4 regions of the Cronobacter dublinensis subsp. dublinensis LMG 23823 genome follow, and region 1 is predicted to be linked to each of the others. Evidence: predicted binding sites of a transcription regulator. Region 1 holds the regulator's gene; each other region holds the start of a gene.
What was found. Region 1 encodes sigma-54, which starts transcription at its own class of promoters, with help from an activator protein. Its sites were predicted from a motif close to GTTGGCACANNTTTCGCTNT; they were not measured.

Region 2: glnK (P-II family nitrogen regulator) is a predicted target of sigma-54. The motif match lies at 4,407-4,426, and genes of this name have one in related genera.
Region 3: AFK67_RS18635 (gamma carbonic anhydrase family protein) is a predicted target of sigma-54. The motif match lies at 2,951-2,970, and genes of this name have one in related genera.
Region 4: glnA (glutamate--ammonia ligase) is a predicted target of sigma-54. The motif match lies at 4,252-4,271, and genes of this name have one in related genera.

The regions. Positions count from the first base shown of each region.
Region 1 covers NZ_CP012266.1:450,831-456,547, forward strand. Annotated here, with positions in the region: gene ptsN (PTS IIA-like nitrogen regulatory protein PtsN) at 39-524, opposite strand; gene hpf (ribosome hibernation promoting factor) at 605-892, opposite strand; gene rpoN (RNA polymerase factor sigma-54) at 915-2,354, opposite strand; gene lptB (LPS export ABC transporter ATP-binding protein) at 2,451-3,176, opposite strand; gene lptA (lipopolysaccharide ABC transporter substrate-binding protein LptA) at 3,183-3,740, opposite strand; gene lptC (LPS export ABC transporter periplasmic protein LptC) at 3,709-4,284, opposite strand; gene kdsC (3-deoxy-manno-octulosonate-8-phosphatase KdsC) at 4,281-4,847, opposite strand; gene kdsD (arabinose-5-phosphate isomerase KdsD) at 4,863-5,717, opposite strand, start outside.
Region 2 covers NZ_CP012266.1:1,126,346-1,132,062, forward strand. Annotated here, with positions in the region: gene AFK67_RS05155 (PLP-dependent cysteine synthase family protein) at 1-64, opposite strand, end outside; gene AFK67_RS05160 (Lrp/AsnC family transcriptional regulator) at 180-641, shown strand; gene AFK67_RS05165 (SmdA family multidrug ABC transporter permease/ATP-binding protein) at 699-2,474, shown strand; gene AFK67_RS05170 (SmdB family multidrug efflux ABC transporter permease/ATP-binding protein) at 2,467-4,245, shown strand; gene glnK (P-II family nitrogen regulator) at 4,477-4,815, shown strand; gene amtB (ammonium transporter AmtB) at 4,847-5,717, shown strand, end outside.
Region 3 covers NZ_CP012266.1:4,031,738-4,037,454, reverse strand. Annotated here, with positions in the region: gene AFK67_RS22300 (DNA topoisomerase family protein) at 1-507, shown strand, start outside; gene tsaC (L-threonylcarbamoyladenylate synthase type 1 TsaC) at 497-1,069, shown strand; gene aroE (shikimate dehydrogenase) at 1,073-1,891, shown strand; gene AFK67_RS18640 (DUF1488 family protein) at 1,888-2,145, shown strand; gene AFK67_RS18635 (gamma carbonic anhydrase family protein) at 2,121-2,675, opposite strand; rRNA gene AFK67_RS18630 (16S ribosomal RNA) at 3,151-4,693, shown strand; tRNA gene AFK67_RS18625 (tRNA-Ile) at 4,763-4,839, shown strand; tRNA gene AFK67_RS18620 (tRNA-Ala) at 4,874-4,949, shown strand; rRNA gene AFK67_RS18615 (23S ribosomal RNA) at 5,119-5,717, shown strand, end outside.
Region 4 covers NZ_CP012266.1:4,392,953-4,398,669, reverse strand. Annotated here, with positions in the region: gene glnG (nitrogen regulation protein NR(I)) at 87-1,496, opposite strand; gene glnL (nitrogen regulation protein NR(II)) at 1,505-2,554, opposite strand; gene glnA (glutamate--ammonia ligase) at 2,755-4,164, opposite strand; gene typA (ribosome-dependent GTPase TypA) at 4,543-5,717, shown strand, end outside.

The DNA.
Region 1 (5,717 bases):
GTTAACCGGCGCTTCCTGGATTGTGCCTTTCGGCACGGTCATTCACTCTCTTCACTGGTTTCAGTGATTATCTGATAGAGCTCTTCATCGCTTTGCGCGGCGCGCAGACGACGGCAAATCGTTTTGTCCGCCAGCCTTTTGGCCACCAGCGACAGCGTATGCAGATGCGTTTTGGTTTGATCCGCCGGCACCAGCAGCGCGAAGAGTAAATCGACGGGCTGGTTATCGATGGCGTCAAAGGCAATCGGCGTTTCGAGCTGAACAAAAACGCCCACGGCGCGCAGCGTGTCTTCTTCAAGCTTGCCGTGCGGAATGGCGATGCCGTTGCCGATCCCGGTACTTCCCATCCGCTCGCGGGTAAGGATCGCTTCAAACACTACCTGCGGCGGCAGGCTGAGCTGCTTTGCCGCCAGCTCGCTGATAATTTCCAGGGCGCGTTTTTTACTCTGGCAATGTACGCCGCTACGGGTGCATTCCTGGTTTAATACATTGCTCAATGGCAGAGCGGAATCATTATTCATCATAATTTCACCTAAGCGTTTTCTGGTGCGACGGCCCGCCAGACGGGCCGGGCCGTCGATGTCCCAGCGAAACGCCCGGACAATTAATGTTGTTTCAGTTTATCTTTGTGTTTAGTGAGCTGCCGCGCCAGTTTATCAATCAAACCGTCGATGGCGGCGTACATATCCTGGCCTTCCGAACTGGCATGCAGCTCCCCGCCGTTCACATGCAGGGTGGCGTCGGCGATTTGCGTCACCTTTTCCACCTTCAGCACAATATAGACCTGATTAATCCTTTCGAAATACTGCTCCAGCTTGGCGAATTTCGTGGTGACAAACTCGCGCAGCGCTTCAGTGATTTCGACGTTATGTCCTGTGATGTTGAGCTGCATAGTGTCTTCCTTATCGGTTGGGTCAGACCAGCTGTTTGCGCTGGTTTGACGGCGGTATGGATAAAGACTCTCGATACTTCGCAACGGTACGGCGGGCCACCATGATCCCCTGATCGGACAGCATAGATGTCAGTTTGCTGTCGCTTAAGGGTTTCGCGGGGTTTTCCGCTGCAATCAACTTCTTCACCAGCGCCCGGATAGCCGTGGACGAGGCTTCGCCGCCGCCCTCGGTGTTCACGTGGCTTGAGAAGAAATACTTTAATTCGAAAATGCCGCGCGGGCTGTGCAGATATTTTTGCGTGGTGACGCGGGAGATGGTGGATTCATGCATCTCAACCGCCTGCGCGATATCCGCCAGCACCATCGGCTTCATAAACTCTTCGCCCTGCTCGAAGAACGCCTGCTGCTGTTCAACGATGCAGCGGCTGACGCGCAGCAGCGTGTCGTTACGGCTCTCCAGGCTTTTAATCAGCCATTTCGCCTCTTGCAGGTTGCTGCGGATGAACTGGTTGTCGGATTCGTTACGCGCGCTGTTGGACATCGCGGCGTACTGCTGATTGATTTTGAGCCGGGGAATGCTGTCGGAATTCAACTCCACCACCCAGCGGCCGTTATGCTTGCGCACTAACACGTCCGGGATGACATATTCCGGCTCGCCGGTCTGGATCGACTGGCCGGGACGCGGATCGAGCGACTGGATCAAATTGACCGCTTCTTTCAGCACATCTTCCTTCAGGCGCGTGACGCGCATCAGGCTGCGAAAGTCGTGATTGGCCAGCAGATCGAGGTGATCGCTGACTATCTGCCGCGCCTGCGCGAGAAAAGGCGTGTCGGCGCTGAACTGCGAAAGCTGGATCAACAGGCAGTCGCGCAGATCGCGGGCGGCGACGCCGACTGGATCGAAACGCTGCACGCGCTTGAGCACGGCTTCAATCTCTTCCGGGCCGATGTCGTCATCGTTATCGCCCATACCGTCGAGAATATCCTGCACCGAAACGGTGAGGTAGCCGGTGTCGTCCACCGCGTCGACAATCGCCGTGGCAATGGCGCGATCGGTGTCGGAAAAGGGCGTCAGCTGCACCTGCCACATCAGGTAGTCCTGAAGGCTCTGGGTGGTTTCGCCCTGATAGACCGGCAGTTCGTCGTCGATGTAGTCGGTGCCGGTGCCTGACGGCGTGCCGGCGGTGTAGATTTCGTCCCAGCTGGCGTCAAGCGGCAGCTCGTCCGGCATCTCTTTTTGCTCCAGCGCTTCGGCGGTATCGAGCCCTTCGCTGTCCGGTGTTTCCTGAGTGGCAATTTCGTCGTGAATGTCGGTTTGCTCAAGCAGGGGATTATTTTCCAGCGCCTGTTGCAACTCCTGCTGGAGCTCCAGCGTGGAGAGCTGCAACAAGCGAATGGCCTGCTGCAACTGCGGCGTCATGGCGAGCTGTTGGCTAAGCCTTAGTTGCAAACCTTGCTTCATATTCAGGGCAAAAATCCTCAGGTGTAAACGTCAAAAAGACCTGTTGCGGCGGGGCGCGCAGGGAGGCGCGCCGTTTCTGCCTGTTGCTCTACCCTATCAGAGTCTGAACTCTTCCCCAAGATATACGCGTTTAACCTGTTCATCCTGCAGAATATCGTCGGGGGTGCCGTGGGCGATAAGATGCCCCTGACTAACGATATAGGCGCGCTCGCACACCGCCAGCGTTTCACGTACGTTATGGTCGGTAATGAGTACGCCAAGGCCGCTGTCGCGCAGATGCTCGATAATGCGTTTGATATCGATAACCGAAATCGGGTCGACGCCCGCAAAAGGTTCGTCAAGCAGGATGAATTTCGGGTTCGCCGCCAGCGCGCGGGCGATCTCCACACGACGACGTTCGCCGCCGGAGAGCGACTGGCCGAGGCTGTCGCGCAGGTGGTCGATGTGAAACTCTTCCATCAGCTCTTTGGCGCGGTCTTCGCGCTGCTCGGTGCTGAGATCGTCGCGAATTTGCAGCACGGCCATCAGGTTGTCGTAGACGCTCAGGCGGCGGAAAATCGACGCCTCCTGCGGCAGATAACCGATGCCGCGACGCGCGCGGGCGTGCAGCGGCAGCAGGCTGATGTCTTCGTCATCAATGATGATATTGCCCGCGTCGCGCTGCACAATGCCCACGACCATGTAGAAGGTGGTGGTTTTACCCGCGCCGTTCGGGCCCAGCAGGCCGACAATCTCGCCTGAGTTCACCGTCAGGCTGACATCTTCCACTACGCGGCGGCCCTTGTAGGCTTTCGCCAGGTGTTTCGCAATGAGTGTTGCCATAAGGGTTTAGTTACTCTTGTTCTGAGCTGGCGCCTGGGCGCTGCCGTCTTTATTTTGCAGCTGCGACGGTACCAGTACGGTGGTCACGCGTTTGCCTTTCTCGCTGAACGCCTGCATTTTCTGCTCTTTCACGAGATAGGTGATTTTGTCGCCTTTGATATTGCTGTCGAGCTGCTCAAGGTAGGCGTTGCCGGTCAGCACCACGAAGTCGTTTTGCAGCTCGTAGTGCATCGTCGAGGCATGGCCTTTAACCGGTTTGCCGTTGTCCTGCATCTGGAAGAACGTGGCCGGATTGCCGTAACCGTCAATCACCTCTTTGCCTTTCTCACCGCCGGGGCGCGTGACGACAACTTTGTCGGCGTTGATTTTAATCGTGCCCTGCGTCACGACGACATTACCGGTGAACGTCACCACATTGCCCTGCATATCCAGCGACTGCTGGTCAGATTCAATATGGATAGGCTGTTCGGTGTCGCCTGTCAGCGCGAACGCCGGGAAGCCTGCCGCCAGCAGCGTACTAGTCAGTACGAGATTAAGGCTGAGTTTGTTTATTCTGGATTTCATAGGAGGTTCTAACCTTTTCAATCAGCTCGGCATTTTTGCTGCGAAGGTTCCCGCGCATTTTCAGGCCGCTGGAATTAAAGCTGGTGCCGTAAAGAGTGACAAGCGTATCAGAGGTAACATCCTGGGTGACCAGGTTGATCTCCGCCTTGTCGGTCGTAATTTTGCGCAATTGCGAATCTGGCGTCAGCGCGTTCACTTCCACATGACCGGTCAGGTAGAGCATCCTGTCATTGGTCAGTTTGGCACGATCCGCTTTGACCGACCAGGTCGGCACTTTGTTGGTATCGAAGGTGGTCATTACCGGCTGCGTAAACCAGGAGACGCCGTCTTGCGAGAAATACTCGACGTGCTGCGCGATTAAGCGATAGTTCAGCGCGCCTTCCGGGCTGTAGACAACCGTGTTGGACTGCTCGCTCTGGTACGTCGGCTCGTTGTTATTTACCGTCAGCGGGCCGCTTTCATCCTGATCGGCCAGGTTAATGCCAATCAGCACCAGCGCGGCCAGCGCCAGCAGGATAATTATCCAGCGTCTGGTCTTACTCATATGGATTGCCCTATGGCCTCAGCTAATTTTCCCTGCGCCAGCAGCAGGAGATCGCAGACTTCGCGCACCGCGCCACGTCCGCCCGGGATTTGGGTGACGTAATCGGCTTTCGGCGTCAGCAGCGGATGCGCATCCGCCACCGCGACGCTGAGCCCGACCTGCGCCATCACAGGCCAGTCAATTAAATCGTCGCCGACATAAGCGACATTTTCCGGCGCAAGCGCCAGTGTTTCCAGCAGTTGGCGGTAAGCGATGAGCTTATCGGACTGGCCCTGGTAAAGGTGCGTAATACCGAGCGTTTCGCAGCGGTCTTCAAGCAGCTTCGCTTTTCGCCCGGTGATGATCGCTACCTCAATGCCGGACGTCAGCGCGCAGCGAATGCCGTAGCCGTCGCGCACGTTAAAGGCTTTCAGCTCTTCGCCGCTGTTGCCCATGTAAATCAGGCCGTCGGACATCACGCCGTCGACATCCAGAATCAGCAGGCGGATTTGCGCCGCCCGCTCAATGATCTGCGCGCTCACCGGCCCGTAGCAGGTAGAGATGGCGCCATCAGGGTTACTCATTAAACCTTTCCTTTGTTACACCACGCCTGCGCGCAGCAAATCATGCATATGTATCACACCGCGCAACTGGTCGCCATCAGCCACCATGACGGAAGTAATGTGGCGCGTCTGCATCAGGTTCAGCGCATCGACGGCGAGCGTGCCGGGACGCACCCGAATACCGCCTGACGTCATCACATCGACAATCTTCATCTGATGCAGGTCGCCGCCCATATCAAAGACGCGGCGCAAGTCGCCGTCGGTAAAGACGCCCTCGATTTTCATCAGGTCGTCGCAAATAACCGTCATGCCCAGATTCTTACGGGTAATTTCGAGCAGCGCGTCGCGCAGCGACGCGTCTTTGCTGACATGCGGGATTTCGTCGCCGGTGTGCATGATATCGTTCACGCGTAGCAGCAGCTTGCGCCCGAGCGCGCCGCCGGGATGCGAAAGCGCGAAATCCTCAGGGGTAAAGCCGCGCGCTTTCAGCAGCGCGACCGCGAGCGCGTCGCCCATCACCAGCGTGGCCGTGGTGCTGGTGGTCGGCGCGAGGCCGAGGGGACAGGCTTCCTGCGGCACTTTGACGCACAGGTGGATATCCGCGGCCTTCGCCATCGCGCTCTCCGGGCGGCCCGTAATGCAGATGAGCTGTACCTGAAGACGCTTGAGTACCGGGATCAGCGCCAGAATTTCGTTGGATTCGCCGGAGTTGGAAATCGCGATGACGATATCCTGTCCGCTCACCATGCCTAAATCGCCATGGCTTGCTTCCGCCGGGTGAACAAAGAACGCGGGCGTGCCGGTGCTGGCGAACGTCGCCGCCATTTTTTTACCGATATGGCCCGATTTGCCCATGCCCATGACCACGACTTTTCCGCGGCAATAGAACAT
Region 2 (5,717 bases), 680 kb from region 1:
CCGCGGTGCGCCGGGCGTCGGCGTGGATCTCATTAATGGCGTGGTGAACCCAGGTGCTGGACATGTTACGTTCCGGTTTATCAATTTGTGCCCAGCGTAAAGCATCTCGCAGGAAAATAAGTTGCCTTTTAGCCTGCGGGTTGCTGCTATAGGAGAATAATTTTCTAGAGGAATCGGCAATGTTAGATAAAATTGATTGCAGGCTGCTGGCGCTGCTTCAGGAAGACGCGACGCTTTCTTTGCAGGCGCTCGCCGATGCCGTTAATCTGACAACGACGCCCTGCTGGAAGCGGCTCCGGCGGCTTGAGGATGACGGCTATATTATTAAGCGCGTCGCGCTGCTCGACCCGGAAAAACTCGGCCTCGGCCTTACCGCCTTTATGCTGATTAAAACGCAGCATCACAGCAGCGACTGGTACAGTCAGTTCGTCGCGGTGGTGGAAGAGATGCCGGAAGTGCTCGGTTTCTGGCGCATGGCGGGCGAATACGACTACCTTATGCGGGTACAGGTAGCCGATATGAAAAGCTATGACGACTTTTATAAACGTCTGGTTAACCGGGTGCCGGGGCTGTCAGATGTCACTTCGAGCTTCGCGATGGAGCAGATAAAATACACCACAGCCCTGCCGCTTAAGCGCTGAACCGTCTGGCTCGCCACGACGCCCGCGCTTTATCATCATACCAATCAGGAATTTCGCGTGCGATTATTTGCTCAGTTAAGCTGGTATTTTAGCCGGGAGTGGCGTCGCTACCTCGGCGCGGTTGCCCTGCTTATTCTTATCGCCATTCTGCAACTGGTGCCGCCAAAAGTGGTGGGCTACGTTGTCGATGGGGTCACCCAGGGCCATTACACCACCCGGCAGGTGCTGCTGTGGATTGGTCTGCTGGTGGCGATTGCCATTGTGGTGTATCTGCTGCGCTACGTCTGGCGCGTGCTGCTGTTCGGCGCGTCTTATCAGCTCGCGGTCGAGCTGCGGCGCGATTTCTATCACCAGCTCAGCCGTCAGCATCCGGAGTTCTATCTACGCCACCGCACGGGCGATCTGATGGCGCGCGCCACCAACGATGTGGACCGCGTGGTGTTCGCCGCGGGTGAAGGCGTGCTGACGCTCGTCGATTCGCTGGTGATGGGCTGCGCGGTGCTGATCGTCATGTCTACCCAGATAAGCTGGCAGCTTACGCTGCTGGCGCTGCTGCCGATGCCGGTGATGGCGATTGTCATCAAACGCTACGGCGATCAGCTGCATCACCGCTTCAAAGCCGCGCAGGCGGCGTTTTCATCGCTCAATGACCGCACTCAGGAGAGCCTGACCAGCATTCGCATGATCAAAGCGTTCGGGCTGGAGGACAGACAGTCGGCGCTGTTTGCCGAAGACGCGCGCGATACCGGCGTGAAAAACCTGCGCGTGGCGCGCGTGGATGCCCGTTTCGACCCGACGATTTATATCGCCATTGGCATGGCGAACCTGCTGGCCATCGGCGGCGGCAGCTGGATGGTGATGCACGGCACGCTGACGCTCGGCCAGCTCACCAGTTTCACCATGTATCTTGGCCTGATGATCTGGCCGATGCTGGCGCTGGCCTGGATGTTTAACATTGTCGAGCGCGGCAGCGCGGCGTACAGCCGCATCCGCGCGCTGCTGGCGGAAGCGCCGGTGGTGGAGGACGGCGAGGCGGCGCTGCCTGCCGGGCGTGGCGAGCTCAACGTGGCTATCCGCGAGTTTCGCTACCCGCACGCGGCCCGTACCACGCTGCAAAATATTCAGTTTTCGCTCAAGCCTGGCCAGATGCTGGGGCTCTGCGGCCCGACAGGCGCGGGGAAAACCAGCGTACTGTCGCTGATCCAGCGTCATTTCGATCTCGACGCGGGCGATATTACCTTCCACGGCGTCCCGCTCGCGCGCCTGCACCTCGACGAGTGGCGCGCCCGGCTGGCGGTCGTTAACCAGACGCCATTTTTATTTTCCGATACGGTTGCCAGCAATATCGCGCTCGGCAAGCCCGACGCGACGCGCGACGACATCGAGCGGGCGGCGCAACTCGCCTGCGTGCATGACGATATTCTGCGTCTGCCGCAGGGCTATGAAACGCAGGTCGGCGAGCGCGGCGTGATGCTTTCCGGCGGGCAGAAACAGCGAATCTCCATTGCCCGCGCGCTGCTGCTGGAGGCGGAGATCCTGGTGCTGGACGACGCGCTTTCCGCCGTCGACGGACGCACCGAACATCAGATCCTGCATAACCTGCGCCAGTGGGGCGAAAACCGCACGGTGATCATCAGCGCGCACCGGCTTTCGGCACTGACCGAAGCCAGCGAAATCCTCGTGCTTCAGCACGGCCAGGTGGCGCAGCGCGGGCCTCATGAGGCGCTGGCGGCGCAGCCGGGCTGGTATCGGGACATGTATCGCTATCAGCAACTCGAAGCGGCGCTGGATGACGCGCCGGGCGAGAACGATGAGGAGGCGCTGAATGCGTAATCTGGGACAGAGCTGGCCGACGTTAAAACGTCTGCTGGCGTACGGCTCGCCGTGGCGTAAGCCGCTCGGCGGCGCGGTGCTCATGCTGTGGGTGGCGGCGGCGGCGGAAGTCACCGGGCCTGCGCTCATCAGTTATTTTATCGACAATCTTGTCGCGAAAAACCAGCTGCCGCTGGGGCTCGTGGCGGGGCTCGCGTTCGCATATGTGCTGCTGCAAATCCTCGCCGCGGGGCTGCACTACTGGCAGGCGTTGCTGTTTAACCAGGCGGCGGTCGGCGTGGTGCAACAGTTGCGTACCGATGTGATGGACGCCGCGCTGCGCCAGCCGCTCAGCGCGTTCGACACCCAGCCGGTGGGGCAGCTGATTTCGCGCGTCACCAACGATACTGAAGTGATCCGCGATCTTTACGTCACCGTGGTGGCGACGGTGCTGCGCAGCGCCGCGCTTATCGGCGCGATGCTGGTGGCGATGTTCAGCCTTGACTGGCGCATGGCGCTGGTGGCCATCACGATTTTCCCGGCGGTGCTTATCGTGATGACCATTTATCAGCGCTACAGCACGCCGATTGTGCGCCGGGTGCGGACGTATCTTGCGGATATCAACGACGGCTTTAATGAAGTCATCAGCGGCATGAACGTCATTCAGCAGTTCCGCCAGCAGTCGCGGTTTGGCGAGCGTATGAACGCCGCCAGCCATTCGCACTATCTGGCGCGCATGCAGACGCTGCGCCTCGACGGCTTTTTGCTGCGCCCGCTGCTGAGCCTCTTTTCCGCGCTGGTACTGTGTGGGCTGCTGATGCTGTTCGGGTTCACGTCCGTCGGCACGATTGAAGTGGGCGTACTATATGCCTTTATCAGCTATCTGGGCCGCCTTAACGAGCCGCTGATTGAGCTGACGACGCAACAGTCTATCTTGCAGCAGGCGCTGGTGGCGGGTGAGCGGGTCTTCGAGCTGATGGACCGTCCGCGTCAGGATTACGGACAGGACGAGCGCCCGCTGGCGAGCGGGGCTATTGAGGTGGATAACGTCTCTTTTGCCTATCGCGACGATCAATTGGTGCTCAAAGATATCTCGCTCTGCGTGCCGTCCCGCCACTTTGTGGCGCTGGTCGGGCATACCGGCAGCGGCAAAAGTACGCTGGCAAGCCTGCTGATGGGGTATTACCCGCTGACGGCGGGCGAAATCCGCGTGGATGGACGCCCGCTCGCCTCGCTCAGCCACGGCGTGCTGCGTAAGGGCGTCGCGATGGTGCAGCAGGACCCGGTGGTGCTCGCCGACTCCTTCTTCGCTAACGTGACGCTCGGGCGCGACATCGACGAAGCGCGCGTCTGGACGGTGCTCGAAACCGTGCAGCTGGCGGAGCTGGCGCGCGGCATGAGCGACGGCATTTACACGCGTCTTGGCGAGCAGGGTAATAATCTCTCGGTAGGGCAGAAGCAGCTGCTGGCGCTCGCCCGCGTGCTGGTGGACGCGCCGCAGATTCTCATTCTTGATGAGGCGACCGCCAATATCGACTCCGGCACCGAGCAGGCGATTCAGCAGGCGCTCGCGGCTATTCGCCAGCACACGACGCTGGTGGTGATAGCGCACCGTCTTTCGACGATCGTCGAGGCGGACACCATTCTGGTGCTGCATCGCGGCCAGGCGGTGGAGCGTGGCAGTCATCAGGCGTTGCTTGAGGCGCGCGGCCGTTACTGGCAGATGTATCAGCTGCAGCTGGCGGGCGAAGAGCTTCAGGCCGCCGCGCAGGAGGAGTCACTCAGCGCCTGATGCACCAAAACAACGCATTCCGCTAACACTCCCCGTTAGTGGTGCAAAAATGTAACGCACCCTGCACTGGCATGGTGCGTTTTTGCTTTCTGGCGTGCGCCCGCTGGCCTGGGCTGCGCTTCCTTACCCCCATTCCCGCCGTCGCCGCACGCTTTTTGATTCCTGGCACGCCGCTTGCTTTACCCAATTATCATCGCTGCCGCATTACCCAATTCTGACTGGAGGGGATCTATGAAGCTGGTTACCGTGGTAATCAAACCGTTCAAACTGGAAGACGTGCGTGAAGCACTCTCCACCATTGGCATTCAGGGCCTGACCGTCACTGAGGTGAAAGGGTTCGGGCGCCAGAAGGGCCATGCCGAGCTTTACCGCGGCGCCGAGTACAGCGTGAATTTCCTGCCCAAAGTAAAAATCGACGTGGCGATCGCCGACGATCAGCTGGATGAAGTGATCGATGTGGTCAGCAAAGCCGCGTGGACCGGTAAAATTGGCGACGGCAAAATTTTCGTCGCCGAACTGCAACGCGTGATTCGTATTCGTACCGGCGAAGCCGACGAAGCGGCACTCTGATTTCTGGCCAACCGTAACAGGAATGGAAAAGATGAAACACACAGCCCTCAAATCTGGTTTCGGCCTGCTTGCGTTGCTGCCCGGTTTTGCCCTGGCGGCGCCGGCGGTGGCGGATAAAGCCGATAACGCCTTTATGATGCTCAGCACCGCGCTGGTGCTTTTTATGACGATCCCCGGCCTTGCACTCTTTTACGGCGGTCTGATCCGCGCGAAAAACGTGCTCTCGATGCTGACCCAGATCTCCGTCGCTTTCGCGCTGGTCTGCGTGCTCTGGGTGGTGTACGGCTACTCGCTGGCCTTCGGTGCGGGCGGCAGCTTCTTTGGCAACCTCGACTGGCTGCTGCTCAAGGGCATCAAGATCACGGACCTGATGGGCAGCTTCTATCAGTATATCCACGTCGCGTTCCAGGGCTCCTTCGCGTGCATTACCGTCGGGCTTATCGTCGGCGCGCTGGCGGAACGTATCCGCTTCTCGGCGGTGGTGATTTTCGTGGCGGTGTGGCTCACGTTCTCCTATGTGCCTATCGCGCACATGGTGTGGGGCGGCGGCCTGCTGGCTTCTCACGGCGCGCTGGATTTCGCGGGCGGCACCGTGGTGCACATTAACGCCGCGGTCGCGGGCCTGGTGGGCGCGTATCTGGTCGGCAAACGTGTGGGCTTCGGCAAAGAGGCGTTCAAACCGCATAACCTGCCGATGGTCTTTACCGGCACCGCTATTCTCTATTTCGGTTGGTTCGGCTTTAACGCCGGCTCCGCCAGCGCCGCGAATGAAATCGCCGGTCTGGCCTTTGTGAATACCGTGGTCGCGACGGCGGCGGCGATCCTCGCCTGGGTGTTTGGCGAATGGGCGCTGCGCGGCAAACCTTCTTTGCTGGGCGCCTGTTCCGGCGCTATCGCCGGGC
Region 3 (5,717 bases), 850 kb from region 1:
TGCGGGGCTGAACTTCTTATCCGTTCCGGGAAGCATGGTCCTTTCCTGGGATGTTCGCATTATCCTGAATGTGATTACGTCCGTCCGCTAAAAGGGCAGGCGGATGGTCACATTGTCAAAGTGCTGGATGGCCAGCAATGTCCGGTATGCGATGCAACGCTGGTGCTCCGCCAGGGACGCTTTGGCATGTTTATCGGTTGCAGCCGCTACCCTGAGTGTGAGCATACCGAGCAGATCGACAAACCTGATGACACCGCCCTGCAATGCCCTCAGTGCAGCACCGGCAATCTGGTTCAGCGGCGTTCGCGCTTTGGCAAAACCTTTTATTCCTGCGATCGCTACCCGGAGTGCCAGTTTGTGATTAATTTCAAACCGGTGGCTGGCGAGTGCCCGGAATGCCATTATCCCCTCCTTATAGAGAAGAAAACCGCACAGGGCGTAAAGCGCTTTTGTGCCAGTAAACAATGTGGAAAGCCGGTAACGGCGGAATCAGACCGTGAAGAATAACCAACCTGCGGACGCGATATCGCATGTCGTCGACGTCCTTAAAAATGAACATGTCATTGCTTACCCGACAGAAGCCGTATTTGGCGTAGGGTGCGATCCTGATAGCGAAACTGCTGTAAAGCGACTGCTTGAACTTAAGCAACGGCCCATGGAGAAAGGGCTTATTCTGATCGCGGCGAATTTTGAGCAACTGAAGCCTTATATAGATGATGAGGCGCTGACGCCAGAACAACGTGAGGCGGTCTTTGCCTGCTGGCCGGGCCCCGTGACGTTTGTCTTCCCGGCGAAGCCGTCAACGCCTCGCTGGCTGACTGGCCGTTTTGATTCGCTGGCGGTGCGCGTGACCAATCATCCGCAGGTTATCGCGCTCTGCGAAGCCTTTGGCAAACCATTGGTGTCGACCAGCGCCAATCTGTCCGGGCTGGAGCCGTGTCGTACGGCGCAGGAAGTCCTGGCGCAGTTTGGCGACGATTTCCCTGTGCTACATGGCGCAACGGGTGGACGGCAAAATCCGTCGGAGATCCGTGACGCGCTGACGGGTGAACTTTTCCGACAAGGTTAACGCATGGAAACTTACGCCGTTTTTGGCAATCCTGTCTCGCACAGCAAATCGCCGTTTATTCATCAGCAATTTGCCGCACAGCTGCAGATTGAGCATCCATATGGACGCGTGCTCGCGCCGCTCTATACGTTCGTGGAAACGCTGGAAGGCTTTTTCATGGCGGGAGGGAAAGGGGCCAACGTCACGGTGCCCTTCAAGGAACAGGCGTTTGCCCGTGCAGATGAGCTGACGGAAAGGGCGGCGCTGGCGGGAGCGGTCAATACGCTGAAGCGGCTCGATGATGGGCGTTTGCTTGGTGATAACACCGATGGTATCGGCCTGCTGAGCGATCTTGAACGCCTCGGTATGATCAAACCGCGCTACCGGATCCTTCTGACAGGCGCGGGTGGCGCAGCCAGAGGCGTCTTATTGCCGCTGCTTTCGTTAGATTGCGCAGTGACAATCACCAATCGCACTTTTGCGCGAGCGCAGGAACTGGCGAACCTGTTCAGCCATACCGGTAGCGTCAACGCCGTTGCGCTCCAGGATCTGGACGGTCACGTGTTCGATCTCATTATTAATGCGACGTCCAGCGGGATCAACGGTGACATACCGGCGCTCCCTGCTGCGCTGATAAATCAGACGGTTGGCTGCTACGACATGTTCTATCAAAAGGGACAGACGCCTTTTCTTTCATGGTGCGCAGCGCACGGCGCCACGCAGATGTCAGACGGCTTAGGAATGCTGGTGGGGCAGGCGGCGCATGCGGTGCTGCTCTGGCACGGCGTACTGCCGGAAGTGGAGCCCGTTATTGAAAAGCTTAAGCAGGAGCTGGCGCAATGAACCAGGCGATTCAGTTCCCCGATCGCGAGCACTGGGATGAACAGCGACAAGCCGTTTGCTTTCCGGCGCTGGTTAATGGCCTGGTGCTCACCTGCGCCATTCCTCAGCCTGTGCTGGTGGCGCGTTTCTCTGGCGAGTCGCCCGATGAATGGTTAGCCGCGTTCCGCGAGCATCGCTGGGATCTGGAAGAAAACGCTGAGCAGCTTATCGCCGCTCAGCAAGAAGATGCTCAGGGTTGGGTCTGGCTCTCCTGAGCCAGATATTCATCTTTCCACTTCACATAGTTATTGGCTGAATAGCGCAGCCCTTCCCGTTCAGCCTCTTTCAGAGGGCGGATCTGCTTTACCGGGCTACCGAGATAAAGGTACCCGCTTTCCAGCCGCTTATTTTGCGGCACCAGACTCCCGGCACCGATCATCACGTCGTCTTCTATAATGGCACCGTCGAGAACGATAGACCCCATCCCAACCAGCACGCGATTACCAATAGTGCAGCCGTGCAGCATCACCTTATGCCCGACGGTAACGTCTTCGCCAATAAGCAGCGGATTACCTTGCGGATTATAGGAGGACTTGTGAGTTACGTGCAGCACGCTGCCATCCTGAATGTTGGTGCGGGCACCGACGGAGACATAGTTTACGTCGCCCCGGATAACCACCAGAGGCCAGACCCCGACATCATCAGCCATTCTTACATCGCCAATCACCACGCTTGAGTTATCAACCATCACGCGCTGGCCGGTCTGGGGGAAGGTATTTTTATAAGGACGCAATACAGAAGACATGATCGCCTCGGTTTTTATCAATTGATAAGAAGACTTTGGTTGGATTTAAGGCGCTGCGCAAGCGTAAATGCGCGTATTCGTTGAGCAGATCGAGCGGGATCGCAGCAATGCGTGTGAAAAAACGACAGTTGAAAGAAAAGATCGAAAAAAGGGTTGTGCTGAAATCAGAGATCCCTATAATGCGCCTCCATCGAGACGGCAATGTGAAGCACTTCACGAAATAGTCGAAGCGATAAGAGAAAAACTCTGAAATTAAGGGTTGACTCTGAAAGAGGAAAGCGTAATATACGCCACCTCGCGACAGCAGGCTGAAAGCCGCGTCGCACCGCTCTTTAACAATTTATCAGACAATCTGTGTGGGCACTCGGGGCACTGATATCTTAACGTCTTCGGACGATAAATGATTATCAAGTCTCAAGTGAACAACAGTTAATTCATTACGAACTAACAGTTTAATTCTTTGAGCATCAAACTTTAATTGAAGAGTTTGATCATGGCTCAGATTGAACGCTGGCGGCAGGCCTAACACATGCAAGTCGGGCGGTAACAGGAATCAGCTTGCTGATTTGCTGACGAGCGGCGGACGGGTGAGTAATGTCTGGGAAACTGCCTGATGGAGGGGGATAACTACTGGAAACGGTAGCTAATACCGCATAACGTCTTCGGACCAAAGTGGGGGACCTTCGGGCCTCATGCCATCAGATGTGCCCAGATGGGATTAGCTAGTAGGTGGGGTAAAGGCTCACCTAGGCGACGATCCCTAGCTGGTCTGAGAGGATGACCAGCCACACTGGAACTGAGACACGGTCCAGACTCCTACGGGAGGCAGCAGTGGGGAATATTGCACAATGGGCGCAAGCCTGATGCAGCCATGCCGCGTGTATGAAGAAGGCCTTCGGGTTGTAAAGTACTTTCAGCGAGGAGGAAGGTGTTGTGGTTAATAACCACAGCAATTGACGTTACTCGCAGAAGAAGCACCGGCTAACTCCGTGCCAGCAGCCGCGGTAATACGGAGGGTGCAAGCGTTAATCGGAATTACTGGGCGTAAAGCGCACGCAGGCGGTTTGTTAAGTCAGATGTGAAATCCCCGGGCTCAACCTGGGAACTGCATTTGAAACTGGCAAGCTTGAGTCTCGTAGAGGGGGGTAGAATTCCAGGTGTAGCGGTGAAATGCGTAGAGATCTGGAGGAATACCGGTGGCGAAGGCGGCCCCCTGGACGAAGACTGACGCTCAGGTGCGAAAGCGTGGGGAGCAAACAGGATTAGATACCCTGGTAGTCCACGCCGTAAACGATGTCGACTTGGAGGTTGTGCCCTTGAGGCGTGGCTTCCGGAGCTAACGCGTTAAGTCGACCGCCTGGGGAGTACGGCCGCAAGGTTAAAACTCAAATGAATTGACGGGGGCCCGCACAAGCGGTGGAGCATGTGGTTTAATTCGATGCAACGCGAAGAACCTTACCTGGTCTTGACATCCAGAGAATCCTGCAGAGATGCGGGAGTGCCTTCGGGAACTCTGAGACAGGTGCTGCATGGCTGTCGTCAGCTCGTGTTGTGAAATGTTGGGTTAAGTCCCGCAACGAGCGCAACCCTTATCCTTTGTTGCCAGCACGTAATGGTGGGAACTCAAAGGAGACTGCCGGTGATAAACCGGAGGAAGGTGGGGATGACGTCAAGTCATCATGGCCCTTACGACCAGGGCTACACACGTGCTACAATGGCGCATACAAAGAGAAGCGACCTCGCGAGAGCAAGCGGACCTCATAAAGTGCGTCGTAGTCCGGATTGGAGTCTGCAACTCGACTCCATGAAGTCGGAATCGCTAGTAATCGTGGATCAGAATGCCACGGTGAATACGTTCCCGGGCCTTGTACACACCGCCCGTCACACCATGGGAGTGGGTTGCAAAAGAAGTAGGTAGCTTAACCTTCGGGAGGGCGCTTACCACTTTGTGATTCATGACTGGGGTGAAGTCGTAACAAGGTAACCGTAGGGGAACCTGCGGTTGGATCACCTCCTTACCTGCAAGATACAACCTCGTAGTGCTCACACAGATTGTCTGATAGAAAGTAAAGAAGCAAAACCTCTACAGGCTTGTAGCTCAGGTGGTTAGAGCGCACCCCTGATAAGGGTGAGGTCGGTGGTTCAAGTCCACTCAGGCCTACCAACTCCGCACGGAGTTGCAGAGGTTTAACTACGATGGGGCTATAGCTCAGCTGGGAGAGCGCCTGCTTTGCACGCAGGAGGTCTGCGGTTCGATCCCGCATAGCTCCACCATCACTTCAGAGTGTACTCCCTGAGTATACTGCGAAGTATTTGCTCTTTAACAATCCGGAACAAGCTGAAAATTGAAACAGACACGCTGCTGCATTCTTCCGTAAATAAGGAATGCGCGGTGTGTCAGAGTCTCTCAAACTCGCAGCACGAAGACTTCTTCGGGTTGTGAGGTTAAGCGAACAAGCGTACACGGTGGATGCCCTGGCAGTCAGAGGCGATGAAGGACGTGCTAATCTGCGAAAAGCGCCGGTAAGGTGATATGAACCGTTATAGCCGGCGATGTCCGAATGGGGAAACCCAGTGTGATTCGTCACACTATCTCAGCATGAATACATAGTGCTGTGAGGCGAACCGGGGGAACTGAAACATCTAAGTACCCCGAGGAAAAGAAATCAACCGAGATTCCCCCAGTAGCGGCGAGCGAACGGGGAACAGCCCAGAGCCTGAATCAGTTTGTGTGTCAGTGGAACGGTCTGGAAAGGCCGGCGATACAGGGTGACAGCCCCGTACACGAAGGCACACAGGCTGTGAGCTCGATGAGTAGGGCGGGACACGTGATATCCTGTCTGAAGATGGGGGGACCATCCTCCAAGGCTAAATACTCCTGACTGACCGATAGTGAACCAGTACCGTGAGGGAAAGGCGAAAAGAACCCCGGCGAGGGGAGTGAAACAGAACCTGAAACCGTGTACGTACAAGCAGTGGGAGCCTTCGTAAGAGGGTGACTGCGTACCTTTTGTATAATGGGTCAGCGACTTATATTCTGTA
Region 4 (5,717 bases), 490 kb from region 1:
CCGATCATACTCAAGCCTGGCGGACAGTAAAGTATAAAATTAGAGCAATTTGTACGCGACAACGCTTTTTTATACATTACGCCAGATTACTCCATGCCGAGCTCTTTGAGCTTGCGCGTCAGGGTGTTGCGGCCCCAGCCCAGCAGGCGCGCGGCTTCCTGTTTATGCCCCTGCGTATGACGCAGCGCCGTGGTCAAAAGCGTGCGCTCCATCTCCGGCTGCGCTTCGGACAACAGGTTTTGATGACCGGAACGCAGCGCCCGGTCGGCCCACTGCGCCAGCAACGTCGCCCAGCTCTCCGGCAGGGTTTGCGATGGCGCGTCCGGCACGCTGGTCTCAAACAGCTCGGCGGGCAAGTCCTGAATCAATACTTCCTGGCCTGCGGCCATCACCGTCAGCCAGCGGCAGGTGTTTTCCAGCTGACGCACGTTGCCGGGCCACGCGAGGCGCGTCAACGCGGCTTCGGTTTCCGGATGCAGCAGTTTGGCTTCCACGCCCAGCTCGCGCGCCGCCACCTGCAGGAAATGACGCGCCAGGCGCGGAATATCCTCGCGGCGCTCGCGCAGCGGCGGCAGATGCACGCGGATAACGTTCAGGCGATGGAATAGATCCTCGCGGAATTTCCCCTCCTGTACGCGCAGCTCCAGATTCTGGTGCGTCGCTGCGATAATGCGCACGTCCACTTTGACCGGCGCATAGCCGCCGACGCGGTAAAACTGACCGTCCGCCAGTACGCGCAGCAGGCGGGTTTGCACGTCGAGCGGCATATCGCCTATCTCATCGAGAAACAGCGTGCCGCCGTCGGCCTGTTCGAAACGGCCCTGGCGAATCTGGTTGGCGCCGGTGAACGCGCCTTTTTCATGGCCGAACAGCTCCGATTCGATAAGGTCTTTGGGAATGGCCGCCATATTCAGCGCGATAAACGGCGCTTTGACGCGCGGGCTGTGGCGGTGCAGCGCGTGCGCCACCAGCTCTTTACCGGTGCCCGACTCGCCGTTAATCAACACGCTGATGGAGGAGCGCGAGAGACGCCCGATAATGCGAAACACATCCTGCATCGCCGGCGCTTCGCCGATGATATCGGTGGTCGGGCCGAATACCTGCGCGCTGCGCGGCTGTTGCTGCTCCTGATAATGGCTAATGGCGCGCTCGACGAGCGCCACCGCCTCGTCGATATCAAACGGCTTCGGCAGATAATCAAACGCGCCCTGCTGATAGGCGCTGACCGCGGCGTCGAGATCCGAATGCGCGGTCATAATGATGACCGGAAGCATCGGGTGGCGCTGTTTAATCTGTTTGAGCAGCGTCAGGCCGTCCATGCCCGGCATACGGATATCCGACAGCAGCACGTCCGGGGTTTTGGTGCTCAGCGCGTCCAGCACCTCGTTACCGCTTTCAAAGGTGGTGCAGCTTAAGCCTGCTCCGGTGAGCGCGCGCTCAAGCACCCAGCGAATGGAGCTATCGTCATCGACGATCCAGACAATCCCTCGTTGCATAATCACCTCTATTTCCGAATGGGCAGGAAAACCGAAAATTCGGTATGGCCTGGCCAACTGTTAAATTCGATTTTTCCCGAATGCTGATCGATTAGGTTGCGGGCGATGGAAAGCCCCAGCCCGGTGCCGCCTTCGCGGCCGCTGACCATCGGGTAAAACAGCGTATCCTGCAGGTGCGCCGGAATGCCCGGCCCGTTGTCTTCCACGTCGATGCGCGCCGCCAGGCGGTAACGCACGCCGTGCAGCGTCAGCTGAAACGCGGTACGGGTACGCAGGGTGATTTCGCCACCTTCGTCGCCCAGCGCCTGAAGGGCGTTACGCACGATATTCAGCAGCACCTGCTCTATCTGATCAGGATCATGGGTAAATTCCGGCAGGCTTGGGTCGTAGTCGCGTACCAGCGTGACGTTCTCCGGCAGCTCCATCGACACCAGCTTCACCACGCGCTCGGCGACTTTATGAATGCTCTCGGTGACGTGCATGCCCGGCTGCTGCGGCCCTAACAGACGGTCCACCAGGTTACGCAGGCGGTCGGCCTGTTCGATAATCACTTTCGTGTATTCGGTCAGCGACGGGTCGGGCAACGCGCGGGCGAGCAGCTGCGCTGCGCCGCGCAGGCCGCCAAGCGGGTTTTTGATTTCATGCGCCAGCCCGCGCACCAGATCGCGCGCCGCGACCTGCTGGGCATGCTGAAGTTGTTCCTGGCTTAAACGTCGCTGATTGTCCATCGGGGCCATTTCCAGCAGGATCAGGCCATCCGGCAGACGTTGCGCCGTCAGGGAAAGAATGTGCGAGCGACCATCGATGACCAGCGTCACTTCGTTATCCGTAAACCCCTGGCCCGCGTTCAGGCTTTCCTGCATCAGGCTGATATTCAGGGAAAAATAACTCAGAAGCTCTGGTAACGGCGTGCCATAAAGCTTACGTGAACTTTGCGCGAGCAGTTGCTGCGCCGCCGGGTTGGCGTAATGCACCGCCAGGTCGTCATCGACCAGCAGAATGCTATTGATTAATGCGTTAAGGATCTGCCCAGCATCGGGCAGCGTGCCTGTTGCCATCCAGCAGTCCCCCAGGTTTTTGCACCATTTTAGTGCATTATAGCGTTTTAACGATGAAAAAGGCGTTAAAACCGGTTTCGGGTGGTGAAAAAAGCCCATCCGAAGATGGGCTAAAGTTTCCACGGCAACAAAAAAACAGTGACGGATTTCACGCAGTGGCGACAACCTGAAATCCGTTGGCTATCAACTTCAAAAAAGCATTACACGCTGTAGTACAGTTCGAACTCTACCGGGTGCGGCGTCATGCGAACGCGGTCGTTCTCTTCGATACGCAGCGCGATGTAAGCGTCGATGGCGTCGTCGGTGAATACGCCGCCTGCGGTCAGGAACTCGCGGTCCTGATCCAGCGCCTGCAGGGCTTCTTCCAGAGAGCCAGCAACCTGCGGGATCTCTTTCGCTTCTTCCGGCGGCAGGTCATACAGGTTTTTGTCCATCGCTTCGCCCGGGTGGATCTTGTTCTTGATACCGTCAAGACCAGCCATCAGCAGGGCCGCGAAGCACAGGTACGGGTTAGCGGCCGGGTCCGGGAAGCGCACTTCGATACGACGCGCTTTCGGAGAGGCGACAACCGGGATACGGATAGACGCAGAGCGGTTACGCGCGGAGTAAGCCAGCATCACCGGCGCTTCGTAGCCCGGGACCAGACGCTTGTAGGAGTTGGTGGTCGGGTTGGACAGCGCGTTGATGGCTTTCGCGTGTTTGATAACGCCGCCGATGTAATACAGCGCCTGCTCAGACAGACCAGCATATTTGTCGCCGGAGAACAGGTTGGTGCCGCCTTTAGACAGGGACATGTGGCAGTGCATGCCAGAGCCGTTATCGCCAAACATCGGTTTCGGCATGAAGGTCGCGGTTTTGCCGAAGCGGTGCGCGACGTTATGCACGACATATTTGTAGATCTGAATTTCGTCCGCTTTTTTGGTCATGGTGTTGAAGCGGGTGGCCACTTCGTTCTGACCTGCGGTAGCAACTTCGTGGTGGTGAGCTTCAACCACCAGGCCCATCTCTTCCATGGTCAGACACATCACGGAACGGATGTCCTGAGAAGAGTCAACCGGCGGAACCGGGAAGTAACCGCCTTTCACGCCCGGACGGTGGCCTTTGTTGCCGCCTTCATATTTGGTGGAGGAGTTCCACGCGCCTTCGATGTCGTCAATCGCGACATGGGAGCCGGAGATGGAGCTGCCAAAGCGGATGTCGTCAAACAGGAAGAACTCAGGTTCCGGCCCGAACAGCACGGTGTCGGCGATGCCGGTGGAGCGCAGGTACTCTTCCGCACGTTTGGCGATGGAACGCGGGTCGCGATCGTAGCCCTGCATGGTGCCCGGCTCAAGGATATCGCAACGAATAATCAGGGTCGGTTCTTCGTAGAACGGGTCAATGACAGCGGTGGAGGCGTCCGGCATCAGCACCATGTCAGATTCATTGATGCCTTTCCAGCCACCGATGGAGGAACCATCGAACATTTTACCTTCTTCAAAGAAGTCGGCGTTCACCTGGTGGGCTGGGATGGTGACGTGCTGTTCTTTACCTTTCGTGTCAGTGAAGCGCAGATCCACAAACTTCACTTCATGTTCATTCAGCATCGTCAGAACGTGTTCAGCGGACATACTTAACTCTCCCGGATTTGTCATTGTCGTCGTGGTAACGAGGTATTCAGTACTTATTAAAATTGGCGTCGCCGCCCTGAAATCTTTAAAGCGAAATCTGTGCCAACTTTCAAATCCCCCTAAAAAGGCGCTATGATGCGCGTCATAGTGCAAAAGGGCTGCACCAGAATGGACAGATTGCACCAATATAGTGCCTGTGTGTAAAAAACAAGCACTGTGTTGGTGCAATTTACGTTTAATAGCCCTTTTACCGCTGCGTGAAAAGGATCACAAAGCCTGGCGACAATACTTGTTTGCGTCAGATGATTGTGATCCTGTTTAGTCCTTCGATTAATACGTGTACAATAACGCGCTATTTCTAATGCCTGAGGCAAAGTTGTGATCGAAAAATTGCGTAACATCGCCATCATTGCGCACGTTGACCATGGTAAAACGACCCTGGTTGACAAGCTGCTGCAGCAATCCGGTACGTTCGACGAACGTGCTGAAACTCAAGAGCGCGTGATGGACTCCAACGATTTGGAGAAAGAGCGTGGGATTACCATCCTCGCGAAAAACACCGCGATCAAATGGAATGATTACCGTATCAACATCGTTGATACCCCTGGGCACGCCGACTTCGGTGGTGAAGTTGAACGTGTCATGTCCATGGTTGATTCCGTGCTGCTGGTGGTTGATGCTTTTGACGGCCCGATGCCGCAGACGCGCTTCGTGACCAAGAAAGCATTTGCCCATGGCCTGAAACCTATCGTGGTTATCAACAAAGTTGACCGTCCGGGCGCGCGTCCTGACTGGGTTGTGGATCAGGTGTTCGACCTATTCGTGAACCTCGACGCGACCGACGAGCAGCTGGACTTCCCTATCGTTTACGCGTCTGCGCTGAACGGTATCGCGGGTCTGGATCACTCTGACATGGCGGAAGACATGACCCCGCTGTACCAGGCGATTGTCGACCATGTACCGGCACCGGACGTCGACCTCGACGGCCCGCTGCAGATGCAGATCTCCCAGCTGGACTACAACAACTACGTTGGCGTCATCGGTATCGGTCGCATCAAACGCGGTAAAGTGAAGCCGAACCAGCAGGTCACTATCATTGATAGCGAAGGCAAAACCCGTAACGGTAAAGTCGGTAAAGTGCTGGGCCACCTCGGTCTGGAGCGTATCGATACCGATCTGGCGGAAGCAGGCGATATTATTGCTATCACCGGTCTTGGCGAGCTGAACATCTCCGACACAATCTGCGACCCGCAGAATGTCGAAGCGCTGCCGGCGCTGTCCGTTGACGAGCCGACCGTTTCTATGTACTTCAACGTCAACACCTCGCCGTTCTGCGGTAAAGAAGGTAAATACGTTACCTCTCGTCAGATCCTTGACCGTCTGAACAAAGAGCTGGTGCACAACGTTGCGCTGCGCGTTGAAGAGACCGAGGACGCTGATGCGTTCCGCGTTTCTGGCCGTGGTGAACTGCACCTGTCTGTTCTTATCGAGAACATGCGTCGTGAAGGTTTCGAACTGGCGGTTTCCCGTCCGAAAGTTATCTTCCGCGAAAT